DNA from 2 places in the Streptomyces sp. NPDC036984 genome. Region 2 is predicted to be linked to the other one. Evidence: riboswitches for the same ligand, from Rfam matches in the RefSeq annotation. Region 2 holds a riboswitch; the other holds the start of a gene.

Region 1 (7,399 bases), on a different contig from region 2:
CACCCGGGTCAGCGACCAGCCCAGCACCAGCGCCCCCTGGGTCACCCGGCCCAGCCGCCGGAGCGCGAACCGGTCCGCCGCCACCTGCGCCAGCACCGGCGCCGGCCGCACCAGCAGCGTGTCCAGCGTGCCGTCCCGCACCCGCCGGCCCAGCCGGTCCATCGACCCGATCACCAGATCCGCCAGCCCGAAGGGGACCGCGGACAGCCCGTACAGGAACGCCACCTCGGGCAGCGGGTAACCGCCCAGCGCGTCCACCCGGGAGAACATCAGCATGATCGCGACGAAGTCGAGGAAGGTCGCCGCGAAGTTCCCGAACGTGGTCATGGCGAAGGACGTGCGATAGGCCATCGTGGACCGCACCCACATCGCCGCGATCAGCCGGTACGCCCGCACACCCTCGGCCAGCCGCCGCGCCCGCGTCTGCGGCGCCACCGGGCTTCCCTCAGCCACCCTGCACCACCACCCGGCGCGTCGCCGCGTACTGCACCAGCCGCCCGGCACCCAGCAGCACCACCGCCCACGCCGCCTGGAAGACGTACGTCCGCACCGGGTCCCCCGCCCCGAGCAGGATGTCCGCCGGCGCCTGGAGCAGCGAGGACCACGGCAGCACCCGCACGACCTCGCCGAGGGTGCCCGGGAACACGTTCAGCGGCAGCAGCATCCCCGAGCAGAAGAAGCCCAGCAGCCACGCCATCTGCGCCACCCCGGTGCCGTCCAGCAGCCAGAACGCGCTCAGCGCCACCAGGTAGCGGATGCCGAAGCCGACCAGCATCGCGAGGACGACGGCGACGAGGAACGCCGCCCAGGTGCCGGCGTCGGCCGGCAGATACACCGGGAAGCACAGCGCGCCGAGCACGAACGGTACGACCCCACGCCCCAGCAACTGGAAGAAGGCCCGGCCGAGATCCGCCGCCAGCCACCACAGCTGAAGATCGACGGGCCGGTACAGGTCGATCGCCACATCCCCCGTACGGATGCGTTCCATCAACTCGTCCTCGACACCGCCACCCCCGATCGCGAGCGTCGACAAGAAGGCCTGTCCGAGCCAGACATAGGTCATGGCCTGTGCCTGGTCGTACCCGCCGAGATGCGGCTTCGCGTCCCACAGGGCGCGGTACGTGTACACGAGGATCAGCCCGAAGACCGTGTTCGTGAAGACCCCTGCCGCAGTGGCGGCCCGATAGGTCGCGTACCGTCGGAACCCCCCTGCCGCGACGGCCGCGTACAACCGTTCCGCGCCCACGCCGGTCGACCTCCTCGGACCGCTCGACACCGAAGCGCAGGAGCCTAGTCCGGAGGCCGACGGCCGGCCACGCGTTTTCCGGCCGGAAGCGTGCCGGAATCCGGGAACGGAACGCCGGGTGCGAGAGTCTTCAAACCAGGGGGAGCGCAGAAGCGTACGAGGCGTACGGGAACGTACGACGCGAAACAGGAGTCCGTGCACGAGATGAGCGACGAGCCGCAGCCGCAGCAGCCGAACGAAGGCGTGGCACCGAAACGGCCGCTGCCGGCTGAAGGGCCCGGGAACCCGGGGGGCCACAAGAAGAGGACAGCGCGCCCCGCGACCTCTGCCGCCGAGGGCGACAAGAGGGACGAGGGAGCCGGCCGGGACGCGGCTGCCCCGAGGGGCACGAGCGCCCGCCCGGCCGGCAGTGCCGAGCGGTCTGCCGACGGTGCCCGTGGCGCCGGGACGGCCGGCCCCGAGGGCAACCGGCCGGGCGGCTCGCAAACACCCCGGCGCACCGCGAAGCAGACGCCCGGGACTGACGCGGACGCGGCGGCCCGCGATGGTTCCGGTGCGGCGGGCTCGGCGGCTCGGGACGGTTCCGGTGCGGCGGGGACGGCGGCCCGGGACGGTTCCGGTGCGGCGGGCGCGGCGGCCCGTGAGGGCTCCGGCCCGGCGGCGCAGGACCGGACGGCTTCCATTGCCCGGGCCCGGCAGGCGGCTCGTGCCCGGACGGAGCAGACGGGGGCTGCCGGGGCTGCGGGCGCCGGCGGGGCCACGGCCTCCGACGGCGCCCAGGCGTCCGGCCGGGGTTCGGCGTCCGGTGGCGCTCAGGCGTCCGGCGGTGGTCCGGCCTCCGGTCGCGGTTCGGCGTCCGGTCGCGGTCCGGCGTCCGATAGCGCTGGGCCTTCCGGTGGTGCGCAGGCGTCCGGCCGGGGTTCGGCGTCCGGCGGGGCATCGATGGCGCGAGGTACCTCGGCCTCCGGTGGCGCTTCCGGCTCCGGCGGGGGCTCGGAGTCCGGTCGTCGTGTGAATCCCCGCGGTGGTGCCGAAGGCTCTGGTGCCTCGGCCTCCGGCAAGGTGCCCGGCACCAGGAAGCCGGCCGCCCCGGGTGCCCCGCTCGGCTCCGAGCAGGCCCAGTCGGCCGAGAGCACGCAGGTGCTCCGGCGTATCACCCCGCCCAGGGGACCCCAGGCGACCCCGGCCGGTCCCGCGCCCGCGGGCCGGTCCGACGAGGCCGGCCGGCAGGACCGGCCCGGCAAGACGGCGGGCGCGCCCGCAGGCTCGGGCAAGGCCCCCGGTGCGCCCCAGGGCTCCGGCGCGGCGGCCGGTGCCGCTCACGGCGCCGGTAAGGGCGGTGTCCCGGCTCAGGGCGCCGGTAAGGGCGGTGTCCCGGCCCAGGGCTCCGGCAAGGCCGCCGGTGCCGGGCAGCCGGCCGAGACCACGCAGGTGCTTCGGCGGGTCAGTGCTCCTCGCTCGGGTGAGCCCGGCGGTGCCGGCCCGGCGGCTGCTTCCCCGGCGGAGCCGAACGCCACCGGCGGTACGTCGCGCGGCGACGCTCCCCGCCCGGGCGGCGGCGGGAAGAGCGCGCCCCAGTCGGCCGGTTCCCCCGCTCAGCCCTCCGCGGCCGCCGCACGGGCCGCCCGCGCCGCACGCGCGGCCGGCAAGGCCGGCGCCGCAGGCGCCGCCTCCGCACAGGCCGCAGGTGCCGGTGCCGGCGCTGCCGCCGCTCAGGCGGGCAAGGCCGCCGCCGGCGCTGCCGCCGCCCAGGCCGGCGCCGCGAGCCGCGCTGCCGCCGCCACCCCCTCGGCCCCCGCCACGCCCTCTGCCGCCGCCGGATCGCGTCCCGCCGGGTCCCCCGCCGCGGATTCCCCCGAGGCCGAGACCACCGCCCTCGCCGCGGCAGACGGGGAGACCGCCGGAGGCCAGGGCAAGGGCAAGGGCAAGAAGGGCAAGCGGCCCAAGCGGACCGGGTGGCGGCGGATCATTCCGACCTGGCGCATGGTGCTCGGCACCTTCGTCGTCGGCGTACTGCTGCTCATCGGACTCTTCTTCCTCGGCTACTCCCTGGTGAAGATCCCGCCGGCCAACGCGTTCGCGACCAAGCAGAGCAACGTCTACCTGTACGCCGACGGCTCGCAGCTGGCCCGCGACGGCGAGGTCAACCGCGAGAGCGTCAGCCTCGCCCAGGTCTCCAAGGACGCCCAGCACGCCGTACTGGCCGCCGAGGACCGCGACTTCTACACCGAGTCCGCCGTCGACCCCAAGGCGATGATCCGCGCCGGCTGGAACACCGCGACCGGCAAGGGCAAGCAGTCCGGCTCGACGATCACCCAGCAGTACGTGAAGAACTACTACCTGGCCCAGGAGCAGACGCTCACCCGCAAGGCCAAGGAGTTCTTCATCTCGATCAAGCTCGACCAGAACAAGTCCAAGGACGAGATCCTGGAGGGCTACCTCAACACCAGCTACTTCGGCCGCAACGCCTACGGCATCCAGGCCGCCGCCCAGGCCTACTACGGCAAGGACGCCGCCGACCTCGACCCGGCCCGCGCCGCCTACCTCGCCGCGCTCGTCAACGCGCCGAGCGAGTACGACGTCGTGGCCCACCCGGAGAACAGGAAGGCGGCCCTCGCCCGCTGGAACTACGTGCTGAACGGCATGGTCACCAAGGGCTGGCTCAGCGCGTCGGAGCGGGCCGGGATGAAGTTCCCGATGCCGAAGGAGCAGACGACCTCCACCGGCATGTCCGGCCAGCGCGGCTACCTCGTGGAGGCGGTCAAGCACTACCTGACCACGAACAACATCATCGACGCCGACCACCTCGCGGCCGGCGGCTACCGCATCACCACCACCATCCAGAAGAAAAGGCAGGACGCCTTCGTCAAGGCGGTCGACGACCAGCTGATGTCCAAGCTGGACAAGAAGAACCGCAAGGCCGACACCTACGTCCGGGCCGGCGGCGCCTCCGTCGACCCCAAGACCGGCAAGGTCGTCGCGATGTACGGCGGCATCGACTACGTGAAGCAGTACACCAACGGCGCGACCCGCGGTGACTTCCAGGTCGGCTCGACGTTCAAGCCGTTCGTGTTCACCTCCGCCGTGGAGAACGGGTCCACCACCCAGGACGGCCGCACCATCACCCCGAACACGGTCTACGACGGCACCAACCAGCGCCCCGTCCAGGGCTGGAGCGGCGGCGCCTACGCCCCCGAGAACGAGGACCAGCGGTCGTACGGCCCGATCACCGTCCGCAAGGCCACCGACCTGTCGGTGAACTCGGTGTACGCGCAGATGGCCGTCGACGTCGGCCCCGCCAAGGTCAAGCAGACCGCGATCGACCTGGGTGTGCCCTCCGACACCCCGGACCTCCAGCCGTACCCGTCCGTCGCCCTCGGCACCGCCACCGCCAGCGTCCTGGACATGGCGGAGGCCTACGCCACGCTCGCCAACCACGGCAAGCACGGCACGTACACGCTGGTCGAGAAGATCACCAAGAACGGCACCGACGAGGTCAGGCTGCCCGACCGGTCGGCCAAGCAGGCCGTGAGCCGGGAGGCCGCCGACACCACCACCGCGGTCCTCCAGAGCGTGGTCCAGTCCGGCACCGCTACCGCCGCGCAGTCCGCGGGCCGCCCGGCGGCCGGCAAGACCGGTACCGCCGAGAGCGACACAGCCGCCTGGTTCGCCGGCTACACCCCCGACCTGGCCACGGTGGTCTCCGTGATGGGCCAGGACCCGGTGACGGCCAAGCACATGCCGCTGTACGGCGCGCTCGGCCAGGCCCGTATGAACGGTGGCGGCCCGCCCACCCAGATCTGGGCCCAGTACACGCGTGACGCGCTGAAGGGCAAGCCGGTCGGCGAGTTCGACCTCCGGCTGGAAGAGGGCGCCGACCGGATCCAGGAGCCGCCCGCCACCGGCACGTCCGAGCCCGGCACGGGCGACGAGGACGACGGCGGCGCGACCGCCACCCCGACCGACGGCGGCGCGACCGCGACCCCGACCGACGGTGGTGCGACCGCGACGCCGACCGACGGCGGCACCACCGGCACCCCGACCGACGGCGGTACGACCACCGACGGGGGAGGCACCACCACCGGCGGTGACACGACCGGCGGCGGGACGACCACCGGCGGTGACACGACCGGCGGCGGGACGACCACCGGCGGTGACACGACCGGTGGCGGGACCACGGGCGGTGACACCACGGGCGGCGGCGGTGCCACCGGCACGGGCGGAGACATCGGAGGAGGCCCCGGCACCTGACGCGCCGGGTCAGTGACCGCTGGTCGCCTTCAGCCCGACCACGGCGACCAGCAGCAGACACACGAAGAAGATCCGGGCGGCGGTGACCGGCTCACCCAGCACCACCATGCCGAGCACCGCCGCACCGGCCGCGCCGATGCCCACCCACACGCCGTAGGCGGTACCGATGGGCAGGGACTTCGCGGCGTACGACAGCAGGACCATGCTGGCGACGATGCCGGCGCCGGTGAACAGGCTGGGGACGAGGCGGGTGAAACCCTCGCTGTACTTCATCCCGATCGACCAGCCCACTTCCAGCAGACCGGCGACGACGAGCAGAACCCAGGCCATGACAGGCACCTCCGAGACGTGACGACTCTTCCGCGGGGTGCGTCGTCTTTGCCTTCGACCCGGTACGGCGCGTCTCGTCGGGTTCCTTTTCGAACATAGCAAAAGCACGACAAAGAGGGCCGGTGACCATCGTCACCGGCCCTCTTTGTCGTGTGTTCTAGAGGTACAGCCCGGTGGAGTCCTCCGACCCCTCGAACCGGTCCGCGGCCACGGCGTGCAGATCGCGCTCGCGCATCAGCACGTACGCCACGCCCCGCACCTCCACCTCGGCCCGATCCTCCGGGTCGAACAGGACCCGGTCGCCCGGCTCCACCGTCCGTACGTTCTGGCCGACCGCGACGACCTCGGCCCAGGCCAGCCGCCGTCCGACCGCCGCGGTGGCGGGAATCAGAATGCCGCCCCCCGACCGCCGCTCACCCTCACCGGTCTCCTGCCGCACGAGAACCCGGTCGTGCAGCATCCGGATGGGCAGCTTGTCGTGATGGGGGGTGCTGTGCTGGTTTCTGTTGGCGCTCACGCCTCGAACCTACCTGCCCTGGTCAGTCCCTGCGCCGCCGGGCCCCGAGGGTCAGCAGCCCCACGACCCCGACGACGACCAGTGCGACGGGCACGACGCGCTCCAGTCGAGGCGCCCCCTCGTCGTCCACGAGCTGCGCCCGGACCTCGCTCACCATCCGGTTGACCTGCACGTACGCCCGGCCGACCGTGTGATCGGCATGGGCGATGACCCTGGCCTTCGCATCCCCGACGATCGTCTTCGGATGCACCCGCATCCCGATCTCGTCGAGCGTCTCGGCCAGCACTGCACGGCGACGCTTGATGTCCGCCTCGATCTGCGCCGGGGTTCTGGTGTCCGACGTGTCCGCCACCGTACGGCCTCCGAAGTCTGCCGAAATCTGCTGCTGCTGTTCCGGACAGTCTGTCAGCTCATGCGCGCATCGCACCGCAAGGCCCCCCGGTTACGCTAGTCCGATGAGCGAGCGACTCCAGCCCGGGGACGTTGCCCCCGCCTTCACCCTCCCCGACGCCGACGGCAACGAGGTGTCCCTGTCGGACCACAAGGGCCGCAAGGTCATCGTCTACTTCTACCCGGCAGCCCTGACTCCCGGCTGCACCAAGCAGGCCTGCGACTTCACCGACAACCTGGAGGTCCTGGCCTCCGCCGGCTACGACGTCATCGGCATCTCGCCGGACAAGCCGGAGAAGCTCGCGAAGTTCCGCGAGCAGGAGTCCCTGAAGGTCACCTTGCTGGCCGACCCCGACAAGCAGGTCCTGGAGGCGTACGGCGCCTTCGGCGAGAAGAAGCTGTACGGCAAGACGGTCGTCGGCGTCATCCGCTCCACGGTCGTCGTGGACGAGGACGGCAAGGTCGAACGAGCCCTGTACAACGTCAAGGCCACCGGTCACGTGGCGAAGATCATCAAGGATCTCGGCCTCTGAACGCGCTGCCCGGCCGTTAGCATGGCCGGGCAGCACCAGGCGGCCGTGGTGGAATTGGCAGTCACGCTGGGTTTAGGTCCCAGTGGGGTAACTCCCGTGAGGGTTCGAGTCCCTCCGGCCGCACCAGAGTTC
Region 2 (7,399 bases):
TCCCGAGCACCGAGACGCGGCGCGGCGGTGCCTGGCCGTCGCCCCGCAGCTGGGAAGCCGCGCTGACCCTGCTCGCCTTCGGCACGGCGGCCTCCGTCTCCCGGGAAGTGCTCGCGCTGCTGGTACGGGGCGCGGTGGGGGACGGGCCGGGGCTCGAACTCCTCGCCCATCTGGACCGAATGGACCTGCCGGACCCGGAGTCCCTGCTGACCGATCCCCCCTCCGCCGAGCTGCCGGAACGCGGCGATCTGCGGCAGGCGGCGCTGGAGGCGGTGGTGGCTGCGGTCGGCGCACGACCGGAGCGGGAGCGGTGGGAGGCGGCCTGGAAGGTGCTGGCCCGCGCACTGGAGACCGGTGCCCCGGACCTGCTGGTCGCCCCGGCGACCACGCTGGCCGCGCTGCGGCGCGACGACTGGGAGGTGCCGGAGACGGTGGAGCGGCTGGCCGCGGTGGTCGGCCTCGCCCGCCGGGCGGACCAGTCGGTGGGCCGGGCCACGGCAGTCGCCGGGCGCGCGACGGGGACGCGCCGATGAAGGGGGCCGCGAAGCGCCCGGTCCCGCTGCCGCACCCGATGGCCCGGCCCGCGCCGCCACGCCCGGTACGGGCCACCGTGCCGACGCCGCCGGCCGGCTCCGGCGGCCCGTACGACCGGCCCGGACTCCCTTTGGACATGGAGAAGTTGCTGGCCGCCCGGCTGCACGCGGTGAAGGTCCGCCCCTACCTGGCCGCCGCCCTCTTCGCGTTGCACGTCGTGGAGGACCGCTCGGTGCCGACGATGGCGGTGGACGCGCACTGGCGCTGCTACGTCTCGCCCGGTTTCGTGGCGCGCACCCCGGTGGAAGAGCTGGCGGGTGTCTGGGTGCACGAGGTCTCCCACCTGCTCCGAGACCACCACGAACGCAGCGAGCGGTATGCGCGGGAGCAGGAGGAGCACGGGCCGGGCGAGCGAGGCGAGACGGGGGGCTCGCGGGCCGAAGGCTGGGAAAGGCTGCGGCGCAACATCGCCGCCGACTTCGAGATCAACGACGACATCTACGGTGACGGTCTGCCCCGGCCTGCCGGAGCGGTGCGCCCGTCGCTGCTGCGGTTGCCTGACGGCCTGTTGATGGAGGAGTACCTGCGGACGGCTTCGATGTCCGGGCTCGCCGCCGACCTGGCCTGGCTGGACTGCGGCAGCGGTGCCGACGGGCAGGCCCGGCCGTGGGAGCTGGGGCCCGACGGGGCCCACGGGTTGAGCAGACAGCAGCGGGACGCAGTCCGCTTCCGGGTCGCCGAGGGCGTCAAAGGCCGGCCGGGCGATGCACCGGAGGGATGGCGCCGATGGGCGGACGAGGTCTTCCATCCGCCGCAGCCGTGGCGACAGTTGCTGGGGGCGGCGGTCCGCTCGGCGGCGGGCGCGCCGGGGGTGGGCGAGAACCACAGCTACCGGCGCCCCTCCCGGCGCTCGGCCGGCATCCCCGGAGTGCTGCTGCCGAGCCTGCGCCGTACGCCGCCCCACGTCTGCGTGGTGATCGACACCTCCGGGTCGGTGAGCGACGCCGAGCTGGGCAGCGCGCTGCTGGAGGTGGCGGCGATCTCGCGGGCGGTGGGCGGGCGGCGCGACCTCGTCTCGGTGATCTCCTGCGACGCGGCGGCCGGGGTCGCCGTCCCGCTCTGCCGGGCCGAGAACATCGAACTGCTCGGCGGCGGGGGAACGGACCTGCGCTCCGGCTTCACCCGGGCGCTCCGCTTCCGACCGCGCCCGGACGTGATCGTCGCCCTCACCGACGGCCAGACGCCGTGGCCCTCCGCGCAGCCGCCCTGCCGCACCGTCGTCGGACTCTTCCCCCGCCCCTCCCGCGCCGTGGACGAGGACAATCCGGACTACGTCCCCGACGCCCCACCGCCCTGGGCACGTGTCGTCACCATCGGCTGAGAGAGCACGGCGACCGGGCAGCCGACCCATGGCCGGCACGCCCTGGGTCAGCTCTCCCACTCGCGTGCGAGTATCGCGTAGACGTACTCACTGCCCCAGCGATCACCGTCGAGGTCGTTGTCGACCAGATGCGCTTCGCGCCGCATTCCGAGACGCTCGCACACGCGCACCGAGGCGGTGTTGAGAACATCGAGCCGGGCGAAGACCCGGTGGACGCCCAACTGGCCGAAGGCCAGCGAAGCGAGGGCGCGCGCCGCTTCGGTGGCGTAGCCCTGTCCGGCGTACCGCGGGTCGAAGACCCAGCCGATCTCGGCCTGTCGGGCGCGCGCGCTCGCGAGAGTGAGGACCACTTCGCCGATGGCGACGCGGGGATCCTCCGCACGGCACACGGCCAGCAGGAGTGCGTCGTCGTCCGCTTCCCAAGGCGTCCCGCCCGTCCGCGCGGCGATGGACTCGGCGCAGCCCTCGCGCGTGAGCGGCGGCCGGTAGAGGAAGCGGGCGACCTCGGGAAGGGCCTGGTACGCGTACCGGTCCTCGACGTCGTCCGGAGTGAAGAGCCGCAGGACCAACCGTTCGGTGGCAACTGGTGCCTGGGCGCAATGTGAGACAGCGGTCATCGGACCTCCCCGTGTGCTGCCAGTCAGTCACCCGGCCAGCGTAATCGTCCCCCCAAGGAGCTGGAGATCGCGTGGGCCGACTACTCCTGTGAGCGAACGGCACGGCTGCATGAGGCCGTGGCCGAAGCGCGTCGCCGAGTCTCCAAAGGGCCCGAAGGCCCCGACTCGGCACGCCGCATGGGAGTCGTCAGGTGTGTGGCCAGAGGATGAAGAGGGGATAGGCGCGTCGGCTGGGCCGGTCACCGATTTCCTTGATCGCCGCCTGGATCCGGCGCAGGTGACCGGTCGTCATCTCCAGGGGCGGCTCGTCGGGCTGGTACGTGGTGCGGATCGGGTAGTCCACCCCTGGCTGCCTGGTCATCTCGATGTGGCAGCCGAGCACATGGGTGACCGGTCGGCGGTCGGAGAAGGCGATCAGGCGGTCGATCGTCCGGGCGAAGGCATGCCAGTCCTGGATGTAGAGCCGGCCGGGATAGACCGTGTCACCGGTGAGCAGGAAGCCGGTCCAGGGATCGTAGAAGGTGACGGATGCCTCGTGGTGGCCCGGGGTGGCCAGGCACTCCAGCACGCGGCCGCCCAGGTCGACCCGCGCCACGGCGTCAGGGTCCGCGCCGAAGCCCAGATACTTCCAGGCGGTGGGCAGGTCGGCGCCGACCACTGTGGTGTCGGGGCGGTCGGTGAACTGCCGGTCTCCCGCGATGTGGTCACCGTGCGGGTGGGTGTGGAGCACCAGCAGGTGGTATTCGTCCCGGGGGTGGCGGGCGAGCCAGCCGGCGATGAGTTCGTCGACCACCCGGCGCAGGGGGAAGAACCGGGCGGATGCGGTGGCGCCGGTGTCGATCAGCACCGCCCGGGCGTTTCCGAACAGCAGGAACATGAACGGCGCCTCGTAGTCGACCGCCTTGTTCTGCCGCAGGATGAACGTGTGCTCGTCGTACGGATGAACCTGGATGTCCGGATCGGTGTTGTGCTTGGCCGACGGCGAGCCGTGAATCCACCGGACGCCCAGCGGACGAGGCCGGGGAGTCACGCTCGTGAAATCGATCAGGTGCGCCCCTGCGTCCATGACGTCTCCTTCGAGTGCGTCGTCTTGGCGGGCCGGGTACGGCGCACATCTCGTCCGGGGCAGGCACCTACGAGCTGCCACGGCGAACGTAGCACGACCGGACAACAGGCCGGTCGGCATGATCCCAGCCGTGACGCCTGAGCGGGGCGATGCCTGCCGCGCCTGCGAAGAGGCCGCTGCGCATCGCTCGGCGCCGGCCATGGGAGGGCTGCGACGGGGGCGCGGTCGCGAAGTGGCGTCACCGGTTCGCCGCAGCTTCAGCCCTGACCGGTACTAGGAGTCTGCCGGCCACGCCGGCAAGCGGCCCTGCGACCAGCAGCGGCCGAGGGCCTCGGCGCGCAGAGCCGAGCGGTCGAACACCGCCAGACCGATGATGCTGCGGCCGGAGGCGCGGCGGTCACCAAGCGTCGGTATCGTCGGCGCGACTCCGACCCCCTCCGCCGACACCCACGCCACCGCACGGCCGGCCGCCGCTTCGTCGAGGCGGTGCAGGAAGCGCAGGCGGCTTTCGAGCGGGAGGCGCGACAGCGCCCAGGTCGTGGTGACGACAGGCAGGGCGTCCGCGGGCACACGGTCGAAGGCATCGGGCAGCATCTCGACGGCGTCACCCTGCAGCAGCAGCGGAGCGGCCTTCGCCGCCAACGCCATCTCCGCTTCGAGCCTCGTGACCCGCTCCGCTTGATCCGGCCACACGCAGGCGCGCAACCATCGGGCGTTTTCCGCGTCGGTCACATCGACCGGATCGAGATCGACGCCGACCCGGGCGACGACCTCGGGCATCACCCGTGTCGGGACGGGCCGGTCTCCCACGATCGAAGCCGCAACGGATTCAGTCAGAACGCGGTGCCCGTCTCCTCCGCCAGCGTGTGCAGAAGGCGGTCCTGGAACGCCTCGTCGTGGACTGCGGGGTGCGGTTGCTGCCGCCGGCGGTGGTACCAGTAGCCGTCGGTCGTCAGGGCCTCCGGTTCGTCGCTGGAGGCGAGCCACTCCTGCGTCTCATGGCCGAGTTCGAGATCGTCCGGTGCGTGGGGGCCGCCCATCCTGGTCGGCACCCAGCCCGGATCCACGGCGTTGCTCAGCACCCCGGGCCGCAGGCGCGCCACCGCGGCCGCGAGCGTCGTGACGTACAGCTTGCTGTCGGAGTACGACCCCGCGCTCTTCCCCCGCCAGTCGACCCCGGCCGGCGAGGGACGCCCGCCGAAGTGCGAGCCGCTGCTCAGGTACACCAGCCGGCGCGGCCCGCGCAGCAGGGCTGTGAGCAGGTACGGCGCGATGACGTTGACCGGCATGACCGCCGGGCCGCTCCACACGCCGGCGTTGTGGATGATCGCATCGAGTGGCTCGGTCTCGTTGAGCTCGGCGGCGACGCGCCGTACGGCCTCACGTTGAGTGAAGTCGCCCACGACGATGTCGGCCCCGCGCTCGACCAGCGCACCGAGGTCCGCCGCGCGCTCCTGGTTCCGGGCGTGTACGACGACCTCGTGCCCCGCGGACAACAGTGAGTCCGCCGCGGCACGTCCGAGGCCGTCCGCGGAACCGGTCACCAGGATCCGGCTCAAGAGAACACCGCCTCTCGGACGCGCGAGGCCCCGGCGGGCACCGCGGAGCCGAGCGTTGCCCGGACCATGGCCGTGTCCTCGCACTCGTCGACGCGGCCGTCGCCGGCACGGCGCACGACAGCTTCCCGCATGAGGTGTCTCCTTCCGTTTAGGCCGCAGTAACCGCACTGACCGCAGCGTCCGCGGGCCAGCGGTTGAAGAGCTTCAGCCGGTGGAATGTCGCGAAGCCGAACCGGCCTCCTCGGTGGCGGCCCAGGAGGCGAGCAGACGCAGCCCCTCTTCGGAGGGCGAGCCGGGTTCAGCGGTGTAGACGGTCAGGGTGAGGCCGGGTTCCGCGGCCATCTCCAGGCCCTCGAAGGCGAGGGTGAGGTCGCCGACGGCCGAGTGGTGGAACCGTTTGATGCCCGTGCCGTGGAGGCGGACGTTGTGGGAGCCCCAGAGGGTGCGGAACTCCGCACTGCGGGTGGACAGCTCGCCGACGAGATCGTGCAGGTCCTTGTCGTGGGGGTTGCGGCCCGCCTCCGTGCGCAGAATGCCCACCGCCATGTCGGCGAAGAGCTCCCAATCGGGATAGAAGCGACGGGATGCGGGGTCGAGGAAGTTGAAGCGGGCAAGGTTCGCCTGGTTGTGGGGGCCGGCGTAGAGGTCGGTGTAGAAGGCGCGGGCGAGCTGGTTGGCGGCGAGGATGTCCATGCGGCCGTTGCGCACGAAGGCGGGTCCGGCGGTGATCGCGTCCAGGGTCCACTGGAGGCTGCGGTGCGGGGTCCACTGCCGGGTGGTACGCCGCCGGGGACGAGCGAGGGCGTCGGAGCCGTCGGCGGTCTGGGCCAGATGGAGGAGGTGCGCGCGTTCGGCGTCGTCCAGCTGGAGGGCGCGGGCGACGGCCTCGAGGACGGCCGGAGAGACGCCGCCGAGGTTCCCTCGCTCCAGTTTCGCGTAATACTCGACGCTCACGTCGGCCAGGGCCGCGACCTCGCTCCGGCGCAGGCCGGGGACGCGCCGCCTGTTCCCGGAGGTCAGGCCGGCCTGCTCCGGGGTGATCTTTGCTCGCCGCGAGGTGAGGAACTCGCGGACCTCGTCACGGTTGTCCACACCTCGACCGTACGGCCTGCCCGCCACGGGAGGGATGTACTGGCAGTACACCTCTCGCCGGTAACTCGCTGCCCGCGCGGAAACCCGGTTACCTGGAAGGCGTGGCACTTCTCCGCTGGGGCGCGACGGCGCCCCACGCCGGGAGTGCCCGTCCGGGACGCGCGCCAGGACAGCGGCGCCTCCCTCACGCGCCCGGTACGCAATCACCCATGGGCACAGGCGGCCCCCGGGGGCCGCACCAGCAGCCCGCCCCTTGAGCACGTAAGGACTTCCCTCATGCGCGGAGCAGTGATCCACGCCCCCGGCGATGTGCGCTTCGAGACCCTCGACGACCCGAAGATCCTCCAGCCGACCGACGCGATCATCCGCACGGCCGTCACCTGTGTGTGCGGCTCCGACCTGTGGCCCTACCGGGGCCTGGATGCGACCGACGAGGCTCACCCGATGGGCCATGAGTACGTCGGCTTCGTGGAGGAGGTCGGCAGCGAGGTCACCGCGGTCAAGCCGGGCCAGTTCGTCGTCGGTTCCTTCGCCACCTCGGACAACACCTGCGCCAATTGCCGCAACGGCTGGCAGTCCAACTGCCTGAACCGCGAGTTCATGAGCACCTGCCAGGCCGAGTACGTCCGCATCCCCAACGCCCAGGGCACCCTGGTCGCCACCGACGAGCACCCGGCCGAGGGGTTTCTGCCCAGCCTGCTCGCCGTCTCCGACGTGATGGGCACCGGCTGGTACGCCGCGCTGGCCGCCGAGGTCACCCCCGGCTCCACCGCCGTGGTGGTCGGCGACGGAGCGGTCGGCCTGTGCGCGGTGATCGCCGCCAAGGAACTGGGCGCGGAACGGATCATCGCGATGAGCCGCCACGAGAGCCGCCGGAAGCTCGCCCTGGAGTTCGGCGCCACCGAGATCGTCACCGAGCGTGGCGAGGAGGGCATCGCGCGGATCAAGGACCTCACCGACGGTATCGGCGCCGACGCGGTCCTGGAATGCGTGGGCACCGCCCAGGCCATGCAGCAGGCCCTGCACTCGGCCCGGCCCGGCGGCAACGTCGGCTTCGTCGGCGTCCCCCACGACGTGGCGATCGACGGTCAGGAGCTGTTCTTCTCCCACGTCGGCCTGCGCGGCGGCCCCGCCCCCGTGCGCCGCTACC

The links. Region 2 has a riboswitch for guanidine ahead of ACZ7DL_RS35515 (MBL fold metallo-hydrolase). Riboswitches for the same ligand answer to the same signal wherever they lie in the genome.
Region 1: it holds a riboswitch for guanidine, as region 2 does, so the genes downstream of both, ACZ7DL_RS17505 (DMT family transporter) here and ACZ7DL_RS35515 (MBL fold metallo-hydrolase) in region 2, are expected to answer to the same signal.

The regions. Positions count from the first base shown of each region.
Region 1 is NZ_JBVJRL010000008.1:155,655-163,053, forward strand. Features, by position in the region: gene ACZ7DL_RS17490 (ABC transporter permease) at 1-435, opposite strand, end outside; gene ACZ7DL_RS17495 (ABC transporter permease) at 446-1,246, opposite strand; gene ACZ7DL_RS17500 (transglycosylase domain-containing protein) at 2,678-5,497, shown strand; gene ACZ7DL_RS17505 (DMT family transporter) at 5,507-5,827, opposite strand; guanidine-III (ykkC-III) riboswitch at 5,864-5,927, opposite strand; gene ACZ7DL_RS17510 (GroES family chaperonin) at 5,985-6,344, opposite strand; gene ACZ7DL_RS17515 (DUF3618 domain-containing protein) at 6,367-6,696, opposite strand; gene bcp (thioredoxin-dependent thiol peroxidase) at 6,800-7,267, shown strand; tRNA gene ACZ7DL_RS17525 (tRNA-Leu) at 7,307-7,393, shown strand; gene rdgB (RdgB/HAM1 family non-canonical purine NTP pyrophosphatase) at 7,398-7,399, opposite strand, start outside.
Region 2 is NZ_JBVJRL010000031.1:15,261-22,659, reverse strand. Features, by position in the region: gene ACZ7DL_RS35530 (AAA family ATPase) at 1-533, shown strand, start outside; gene ACZ7DL_RS35525 (vWA domain-containing protein) at 671-1,915, shown strand; gene ACZ7DL_RS35520 (GNAT family N-acetyltransferase) at 1,963-2,532, opposite strand; gene ACZ7DL_RS35515 (MBL fold metallo-hydrolase) at 2,720-3,598, opposite strand; guanidine-III (ykkC-III) riboswitch at 3,612-3,682, opposite strand; gene ACZ7DL_RS35510 (DUF2332 family protein) at 3,872-4,411, opposite strand; gene ACZ7DL_RS35505 (SDR family NAD(P)-dependent oxidoreductase) at 4,432-5,157, opposite strand; gene ACZ7DL_RS35500 (hypothetical protein) at 5,154-5,288, opposite strand; gene ACZ7DL_RS35495 (helix-turn-helix transcriptional regulator) at 5,362-6,249, opposite strand; gene ACZ7DL_RS35490 (zinc-dependent alcohol dehydrogenase family protein) at 6,526-7,399, shown strand, end outside.